DNA from 3 places in the Obesumbacterium proteus genome. Region 1 is predicted to be linked to each of the others. Evidence: predicted binding sites of a transcription regulator. Region 1 holds the regulator's gene; each other region holds the start of a gene.
What was found. Region 1 encodes Fur, which represses iron uptake genes when iron is present. Its sites were predicted from a motif close to ATAATAATGAGAACNACTATCAA; they were not measured.
Positions count from the first base shown of each region.

Region 2: a site for Fur is predicted at 1,344-1,366, ahead of sodA (superoxide dismutase [Mn]). Genes of this name have one in related genera too.
Region 3: a site for Fur is predicted at 2,188-2,210, ahead of bfd (bacterioferritin-associated ferredoxin). Genes of this name have one in related genera too.

Region 1 is NZ_CP014608.1:2,477,203-2,480,538, forward strand. It holds gene DSM2777_RS11815 (beta-N-acetylhexosaminidase) at 1-1,636, shown strand, start outside; gene fur (ferric iron uptake transcriptional regulator) at 1,907-2,356, opposite strand; gene fldA (flavodoxin FldA) at 2,676-3,203, opposite strand; gene ybfE (LexA regulated protein) at 3,325-3,336, opposite strand, start outside.
Region 2 is NZ_CP014608.1:941,518-944,853, forward strand. It holds gene DSM2777_RS04495 (CdaR family transcriptional regulator) at 1-1,042, opposite strand, end outside; gene sodA (superoxide dismutase [Mn]) at 1,441-2,067, shown strand; gene yiiM (6-hydroxyaminopurine reductase) at 2,210-2,881, shown strand; gene dsdC (DNA-binding transcriptional regulator DsdC) at 2,892-3,336, opposite strand, start outside.
Region 3 is NZ_CP014608.1:1,078,995-1,082,330, forward strand. It holds gene fusA (elongation factor G) at 1-814, shown strand, start outside; gene tuf (elongation factor Tu) at 885-2,069, shown strand; gene bfd (bacterioferritin-associated ferredoxin) at 2,247-2,444, shown strand; gene bfr (bacterioferritin) at 2,517-2,993, shown strand; gene DSM2777_RS23640 (prepilin peptidase) at 2,935-3,336, opposite strand, start outside.

The DNA of each region.
Region 1 (3,336 bases):
CGGGCGTAACTTCCATTCCAAAGAAGCGGTACACCGTCTGCTAGATCAGATGGCGGCGTATAAGATGAACAAATTCCACTTCCATCTGACCGACGATGAAGGCTGGCGTATTGAGATCCCCGGTCTGCCAGAGCTTATCGATGTGGGCTCAAAACGCTGTCACGACCTGAGCGAAAAAGAGTGCCTGCTACCACAGCTAGGTTCTGGGCCTGATGCTAACAATAATGGCACTGGCCATCTGACCCGCGCCGAATATATCGATATCGTGAAATATGCTCAGGCGCGTCAGATTGAAGTGATCCCTGAAATCGATATGCCTGCGCATGCGCGTGCCGCTGTGATTTCAATGGAAGCGCGTTATGACAAACTGAAAGCCGCTGGTGACGAGAAGGGCGCTAACGAATTCCGTTTGGTTGATCCAACGGATACGTCAAACACCACGTCTGTGCAGTTCTACGATCGTAAGAGCTATTTGAACCCATGCTTAGATTCTTCTAAGCGCTTTGTCGATAAAGTGATTGGCGAAGTAGCGCAGATGCACAAAGAGGCGGGGCAGCCGTTAACCACGTGGCACTTCGGCGGTGATGAAGCTAAAAACATCCGCTTAGGGCCGGGTTATCAGGATAAGAATGGCAAGATTGAGCCGGGTAAAGGCATTATCGATCAAAGCAAAGAAGATAAACCATGGGCGCAGTCTCAGGTTTGTCAGACCCTAATCAAGAGCGGCAAAGTGGAAGATATGGAACATCTCCCAAGCCACTTTGCGATTGAAGTTAGCCAGATCGTCAATAAGCACGGCATTGAAAAAATGCAGGCGTGGCAGGATGGTCTGAAAGATGCCAAAGATGCGAAGGCATTTGCCACCAAGCGCGTGGGCGTCAACTTCTGGGATACGCTCTATTGGGGCGGTTTTGATACCGTCAACGACTGGGCGAACAAAGGCTACGAAGTAACGGTTTCTAACCCAGACTACGTCTACATGGATTTCCCGTATGAGGTGAATCCACAGGAAAATGGCTACTACTGGGGAACTCGCTTTAACGATGAGCGTAAGATCTTCAGCTTCGCGCCAGACAACATGCCACAGAACGCGGAAACTTCCGTAGACCGTGACGGCAATTTCTTTACCGCGAAAAGCGATAAGCCATGGCCGGGCGTTTATGGACTCTCAGCGCAGCTGTGGAGTGAAACTACGCGCACTGACGAAATGATGGAGTATAAAATCTATCCTCGCGTTATGACGGTGGCGGAGCGTGGATGGCATCGCGCGGGCTGGGAGCAGGACTACAAAGCGGGCCGCGAATATAAAGGCGGTGAAACCAATCTGGTAGATAAAAAATCTCTGCTGAGCGATTGGCAGCGCTTTGCAAACCTGATGGGGCAGCGTGAGCTGGCGAAAATGGATAAAGCCGGTGTGGAATATCGCCTGCCGGTTCCTGGGGCAAAAGTCGTGGGCGGGAAATTGGAAGCCAACATTGCGCTGCCAGGGCTGGGGATTGAATACTCCGTAGACGGCGGCAAGCAGTGGCAGCGTTATGATGCTAAAGCTCAACCGACCGTTTCTGGTGACGTTCAAATTCGTTCAGTGAGCCCAGATGGTAAACGCTATAGCCGCGTAGAACCGGTACAGGCGTGATATCCAAATAGGTAAGTTCGGTATTTCCTGCCCCGGTGGGGTAGGGAATAGCGCAATAACGTATTAATGCAGTGGTTCTTAATACCGTTTCATCATCATTATTGTTGCTATGGTATCTGCCGAAGCCATATGAGTGATTTAGTTGTGAGTTGCTTAGCCCCCTGCCTGAGGGGCTTTTTTTTGTCTGTTTTTTGCCGAGAAAACGGATTCTTTGGATTTCAGGCAATAAAAAAGCGACCCTCAGGTCGCCTCATTTACACTCGCGTGTTTTTACTCTCTGCCATCGTGCAGACTTTCGTCTTCGCGGCAATCACCCTCAGCGCAGTGACCATACAGGTACAGGCTGTGGTTGGTCAGCTGGATACCATATTTTTTAGCAATTTCGTGCTGACGTTTTTCGATGGAATCGTCGCTAAACTCGATCACTTTACCGCAGTCTAAGCAGATCAGATGATCATGGTGATGCTGTTGGGTCAGTTCAAATACAGATTTTCCGCCTTCAAAATTGTGACGAGTCACAATTCCAGCCTCGTCGAACTGGTTCAGTACACGGTAAACGGTGGCTAAGCCGATTTCTTCACCCATATCGATCAGCTTCTTATACAGGTCTTCTGCGCTGACGTGATGGCAAGTTGGATCTTGCAGAACTTCCAGAATCTTAAGACGCGGAAGCGTGACTTTAAGTCCAGCCTTCTTTAAAGGAGTGTTGTTATCTGTCATTCGGATTCTGTCCCGTTACTTAGCTCGAAGACGTTTAGGATAGCCTGCATTTGCTGCCAGCGTTGCCCTAATTGTCACCGAACTGAAAATATAATTGAGATTCATTATAAAGCTGATGGCGGTAAATGGAAACCGCAGTGTGTTAACAACTTGGACGGAACTACAGGGTGGAAATAAAACGTAACACACTGACAAATATGTAACTCTGCTGGTGGCGGGGGCTAGAGCGAGAAAAATGAGTTACATAGATGTTGCAAATTGCTTTCGCCAATCGCTGAAATACCCGCTGGCTTATGCAGTCAGCGGGTTCAATTTCATGTTAGCCAGCCAGTTCAGCCAAGCTCATCTCTTCGGAGATTTGTTTCACCCACGCATCAACACGCGTTGCGGTGAGTTCAGGCTGGCGATCTTCGTCAATAGCCAAACCAACGAAGGTTTTGTCATCAACCAGCGCTTTAGACGCTTCAAAATGGTAACCCGCAGTTGGCCAGTGACCAACGATGGTCGCGCCGCGTGGCTCGATCAAATCACGGATGGTGCCCATTGCGTCGCAGAAGTACTCTGCATAGTCTTCTTGGTCGCCGCAGCCAAACAGAGCAACCAGTTTACCGTTGAAGTCGATCTCTTCCAGAGAAGGGAAGAAATCATCCCAGTCACACTGAGCTTCGCCGTAATACCATGTTGGGATGCCAAGCAGAAGAATATCGAATGCTTCGATGTCTTCTTTGCTGCTTTTGGCAATGTCATGAACTTCAGCAACGTCTTTTCCGAGTTGCTTTTGGATCATCTTAGCGATGTTTTCCGTGTTGCCCGTGTCGCTGCCAAAGAAAATGCCTACGATTGCCATGTCGCGTTTATACCTTTTATATCAAATAATTAAACTAGAATCTTGAGAAAGACCAGTACGTACTTTACGCACTATAGCACTTTAAACCGTATCGATTTGTCGTCATTGTGTGCTGGTGGCGTTAAGATTTTAA
Region 2 (3,336 bases), 1.5 Mb from region 1:
GATGAATAAACAGCGCTTTGGCGGTTGCGCTTGGCTGAACGTTATTCATAAACCATACGGTAAGTGTTTTTCTTAGTACGCCGTTGCTATCGATAGCTCGAAGCCGTGCCAGTGGGCGAACCAGCTCTTTGGCTTGCCATCCGCCACGCAGGCTATCGAGTAAAACAGGTAGGATCAGGTCTTGATAAAAATAGCTGCGCTGTTCCGGCGTGCGCTGTTTGCCCACCATCATCGTGGTATAGGCCGTGCGGTATGAGCGAGCAATGCCGCTTTCATCCGGGAAGTAGTTGCCCAAAGCAATTCTGATTTTCAACTGACTGTTTTTGGCCAGCTTCTTGAGCAAAAGGTTAATTTGGTTGCGCTGACTTTCTGGTTCCCAGCGGCCAAGCGAGCTAAATGCGGGTCTGAGAACTACCATCTGATTGAGCGATACGATTGCCGCAAGGTTATCGTGTTCTGCCGTCGTCAGTAATGTTTGGAGTTGTTGAAGATCGACGATGGCGCTATCCACGCCAAGCTGGCCGCTATCGACTTCCACTACTACCACCACGCGGGGCTGATTGAGATCTATCCCTAGGCGCTGAGCCCATTCCTGAAGCGCAGGAGAGAGCTTTTCGGCGCGAATAAGGTTAAGCACTAACTCTTCGCGCAGGCGAGTATCTTGCGCCAGCATGTGCATCAGATGCGCTTGCTCCAGCATCATTTCTGCGGTCATGCACACCAGCTCACCATACCGCCTCAGCTCAGAGGGATCGCCGGTGAGCCCTATGACGCCAACAATTTCACCGTCGAAATGCAAAGGAAGATTCACGCCGGGGCGAACGCCGTGCAGGTGGCGGGTCATATTCTCATCAATATCGACAATTCTTTCCTGCGATATCGCCAGCAATGCACCTTCGTGCAATTCACCAATGCGTTCTTGAGCACCACTGCCTATTATTCTGCCCCGTGCGTCCATGACGTTAACGTTGCTGTCGATGATTTTCATGGTGCGGTCCACGATATCCTGAGCAAGTCGGGTATCGAGATGGTAGGTCGCCATGCTGCGCTCCGTGTATGTTAAGTAGAATATTCCGAGCATACCGAGGCGGATACCGGTAAACATTGTGCAAATGCACAATGTTTAAGATAGCAGTTAAGAGTTGCAAAAGAAGTCACAGTTTTTTGCTCACTTTTAACTCGTTACCACTACATAGTGGGGCCATTGGCGCTGGCAATCGCAACTATTGATATTAACGATGGCGGCCAAATACAATGCGAGCATCGGGCTGAGAGCCTTGCAGGGACTGAATGTACGCTATTTCCCCGCTTGTTTTTATCATACCCTTACCGCTTATAAGCGATTGATAATCATTTTCAATATCATTTAATTAACTATAATGACCAGACTGCTTAACCGGAGCGGATGTTTTGCTCCTTTGAAATCTGGAGAAGATGAATATGAGCTATACCCTGCCATCCCTACCTTATGCCTACGACGCATTAGAGCCTCACTTCGATAAGCAAACGATGGAAATCCATCACAGCAAGCACCATCAGGCCTACGTCAACAACGCGAACGCTGCGTTGGAGTCTCTGCCAGAATTAGCCAAATTAACCGCAGAAGAGCTGATTGCTCAGCTGGATAAAGTCCCTGCTGAAAAGCGTACTGCGCTGCGTAACAACGCAGGCGGCCATGCAAACCACAGCTTCTTCTGGAAAGGTTTGAAGCTTGGTACTGAGCTAAAAGGCGATCTGAAAGCGGCTATCGAACGCGATTTCGGCAGCGTTGATAAATTTAAAGAAGAATTTGAAAAAGCAGCGGCAACGCGCTTTGGCTCCGGCTGGGCGTGGCTGGTGTTGAAAGCAGACGGCAAACTGGCCCTGGTTTCTACTGCAAACCAAGATAGCCCGCTGATGGGCGAAGCGGTTTCTGGTGCTTCCGGTTACCCAATTGCGGGTCTGGACGTGTGGGAACATGCTTACTACCTGAAATATCAGAACCGTCGTCCAGACTACATCAAAGCGTTCTGGAGCGTGGTGAACTGGGACGAAGCAGCAAAACGTTTTACTGAAGCGAAAAAGTAATCGTCTGTAGTCACTGTCCATAGTGAGACAGCACCGATCGTAGCGTGGGGAAACCCACGCTTTTTTTGTTTTTAAACCCCATGGGAACGGTATAGTAAGGGTATTGTCATTTTCTTGATGAATCTGCTTTTGGGAGCCCTGCATGCACTATCCAACGATTTACACCGGTACCATCATTCCTTATGAAGGCAGCAAGCCGAGTGCAATTGGCAAACGTCAGGTTTCCGGTGGCGTGATGCTTAACCGCCTTGGGTTGGAAGGTGATGAACAGGCAGAGAAGAAAGTCCATGGCGGCCCCGATCGGGCGTTGTGTCAGTATCCGCGTGAGCATTATCAGTTTTGGCAACGGCAGTATCCCCAGCAGGCTGAGCAATTTTGCGCTCCGGCCTTAGGCGAAAATATTTCCACTGAAGGGATGACCGAAGAGAATGTTTTTATCGGTGATATCTACCGTTGGGGAGAAGCGCTGATTCAGGTCACTCAGCCGCGTTCGCCGTGCTATAAGCTCAACTATCACATGGATATCGATGAGTTTTCCGTGCAGATGCAACAAACTGGCCGCTGCGGTTGGCTGTATCGCATCGTTGGCGAAGGTATGGTCAGCGAAGATCAGCCGCTGGAACTCGTTTCACGCAACAGCGATATCAGCGTGGCAGAAGCGATTTCTATCTGCTTCCATATGCCGTTTGACAAAGAAGAGTATCGCCGCCTGATGCGTGCGGCCGGGATCTCGGCCAGCTGGAGTAAAACGCTCCAAATGCGGGTTCTCAACGGCAAAATTGAAGATATGAATCGAAGATTGCTCGGGGTTTAACCTTTAGTATTTAACCCTCAGTATTGCCTGCCATCGTTTTAAGCCATTGAATAAAAACGTTGATCTTTGGCCACTGGCGCTCTGAAAGAGTTGAAATGTAGTAGCGTTGCTCGCACTGCATTTCAAACTCAGGAAAGGGCGCAATTAACTCTTTGCTCTCCAGCCGCTTATTCACCAGATTTTTACGCCCCATCGCGATGCCCACATGGTTCATTGCAGCGATGACCGCCAGATCGGAACGATCAAACCCCATACTTCGCTGATCTTCAGCGATATCAACGTTAAAATTCCGCGCCCATGAATGCCATTCACTTTCGTTGGAGTCGTAACTCCATGCCTGACGATCGTGCAGCAATGTGCTTTGGCGCAGATTAAATGGCTTGCCGACCAAATCGTGCTGTTTGGCATATTCTGGGCTACAAACCGGTATCATTGACTCATTCATCAGGTGCTGA
Region 3 (3,336 bases), 1.4 Mb from region 1:
TCTGGGCCGTCTGGCTAAAGAAGACCCATCATTCCGCGTATGGACTGATGAAGAATCTAACCAGACCATCATCGCAGGTATGGGTGAGCTGCACCTCGACATCATCGTTGACCGCATGAAGCGTGAATTCAACGTTGAAGCGAACGTCGGTAAACCTCAGGTTGCTTATCGTGAAGCGATTCGCACGAAAGTTACCGATATCGAAGGTAAACACGCCAAGCAGTCTGGTGGTCGTGGTCAGTACGGTCATGTTGTTATCGACATGTACCCACTGGAGCCGGGCTCGAATCCGAAAGGTTACGAGTTCATCAACGACATCAAAGGTGGTGTAATTCCTGGCGAATACATCCCTGCCGTTGATAAAGGTATCCAGGAGCAGCTGAAATCTGGTCCACTGGCTGGTTATCCGGTAGTTGACCTCGGCGTGCGTCTGCACTTCGGTTCTTACCATGACGTTGACTCCTCTGAGCTGGCGTTTAAACTGGCCGCTTCTATCGCCTTCAAAGATGGCTTTAAGAAAGCGAAACCAGTTCTGCTTGAGCCTATCATGAAGGTTGAAGTAGAGACTCCGGAAGAGAACACTGGTGACGTTATCGGTGACCTTAGCCGTCGTCGCGGTATGCTGCGTGGTCAAGAATCCAACGTTACTGGCGTTGTGATTCATGCTGAAGTTCCGTTGTCTGAAATGTTCGGATACGCAACTCAGCTGCGTTCTCTGACCAAAGGTCGTGCATCTTACTCCATGGAATTCCTGAAGTATGATGATGCGCCTAACAACGTTGCTCAGGCCGTTATTGAAGCTCGTGGCAAATAAGCTACTAGTTTAAAACATTGATCCCGTGCTCTCTCTATGAAGGGAGAGCACAAGAGTAAGGAATAAAGCCGTGTCTAAAGAAAAATTTGAACGTACAAAACCGCACGTTAACGTTGGTACAATCGGCCACGTTGACCACGGTAAAACTACCCTGACTGCTGCAATCACTACCGTTCTGGCTAAAACCTACGGTGGTTCTGCACGTGCATTCGACCAGATCGATAACGCGCCAGAAGAAAAAGCTCGTGGTATCACCATCAACACTTCTCACGTTGAATATGACACCCCGACTCGCCACTACGCACACGTAGACTGCCCAGGCCACGCCGACTATGTTAAAAACATGATCACCGGTGCTGCGCAGATGGACGGCGCGATCCTGGTTGTTGCTGCGACTGACGGCCCTATGCCTCAGACTCGTGAGCACATCCTGCTGGGTCGTCAGGTTGGCGTTCCTTACATCATCGTATTCCTGAACAAATGCGACATGGTTGATGATGAAGAGCTGCTGGAGCTGGTAGAAATGGAAGTTCGTGAACTTCTGTCTCAGTACGACTTCCCAGGCAATGATACTCCAATCATCCGTGGTTCTGCTCTGAAAGCGCTGGAAGGCGAAGCTGAGTGGGAAGCTAAGATCGTAGAACTGGCTGAAACTCTGGATTCTTACATCCCAGAACCAGAACGTGCTATCGACAAGCCATTCCTGCTGCCAATCGAAGACGTATTCTCAATCTCTGGCCGTGGTACTGTTGTTACCGGTCGTGTAGAGCGCGGTATCGTTAAAGTTGGTGAAGAAGTTGAGATTGTTGGTATCAAAGATACCGTTAAATCAACTTGTACCGGCGTTGAAATGTTCCGTAAACTGCTGGACGAAGGTCGTGCAGGCGAGAACGTTGGTGTTCTGCTGCGTGGTATCAAGCGTGAAGACATCGAACGTGGTCAGGTTCTGGCTAAACCAGGTTCTATCAAACCACACACCAAGTTCGAATCAGAAGTTTATATTCTGAGCAAAGATGAAGGCGGCCGTCATACTCCGTTCTTCAAAGGCTACCGTCCACAGTTCTACTTCCGTACAACTGACGTGACCGGTACCATCGAACTGCCAGAAGGCGTGGAAATGGTAATGCCAGGCGATAACATCAAAATGATCGTTACCCTGATCCACCCAATCGCAATGGACGATGGTCTGCGTTTCGCAATCCGCGAAGGCGGCCGTACCGTTGGTGCTGGTGTTGTTGCTAAGGTAATGAGCTAATATTTAGCTTCTGAACCAAATGCAGTAAAAGGGCGCTTAGGCGCCCTTTTTTATTACAAGAAAAACATGAACTGATTCAAGTTAGTACGGTTTATAAGCAGTAAAGTTAGATACCTTTATTGAAATGATAACGTTTATTATTTAGACTATTATTATCAAATCAGTAAAGAGTAAAATATGTACGTTTGCTTATGTAATGGGATTTCGGACAAAACAATACGTCATGCAATCCGCAAATATCAGCCGAGCTCTCTCCATCATTTGCGCAAAATCGTTCCTTTCGGATCTGAATGCGGCAAATGTATTCGTCAGGCTCGCGAGATTTTTGATGAGGAAAACGCGGTACTTCAAAGCAACTTCATAAACGTGGCATAAAAGTATGGTTATTTTTTGACTCTTCAGACTCTGGTTCTACACTAAAAGAACTGGAAGCGGAGGGTTTTGTTTATGAAAGGCGATAAAAAAGTTATTGGCCACCTCAATAAGCTACTTGGTAATGAACTCGTAGCCATCAATCAGTATTTCCTTCATGCCCGTATGTTTAAAAATTGGGGACTCACACGACTCAATGATATTGAGTACCACGAGTCGATCGATGAGATGAAGCATGCCGACCGTTACATCGAAAGAATTCTTTTTTTAGAAGGACTGCCAAATCTTCAAGATCTAGGGAAAATCAATATCGGAGAAGATGTGGAAGAAATGCTGAAATCCGATCTTAAGTTAGAACTCGACGGCGCGAAGAACTTGCGTGAAGGTATCGCTTATGCGGATTCAGTCCATGACTATGTCAGTCGTGATCTCATGATTGAAGTCCTGTCTGATGAAGAAAAACATATTGATTGGCTAGAGACTGAGCTTGAGCTTATTCAACGTTTGGGTATCCAGAATTACCTGTTAGCTCAGGTGAAAGAAGAAGCTTAATTTCCATGAGTGCAATATATCGAAAATAACCACCCAGCCGGCGATGGCCAAACAAGGTCCAAAAGGCAGAGGGTGGTTTTTTTGTCACTGAGTGTAGTTGCCGAATTCCCCACCAGATAATTCCTACAAATGATGCAATAGCAGATATCAGCGCCAAATTTTCATATCCAGCCCATGCGCCAAGTGCGGCCAATAGTTTGGCATCGCCTAATCCGATCCCCATCTTTCCTGCCAAATGTCTAGTTGCCCAGCCTAGAAACCAAATAAAGATATAACCCGTGATGGCACCTACAACGGCGTGTTCTATAGGGATTGCATTAGTGTAAGCATTAAAACAAAGACC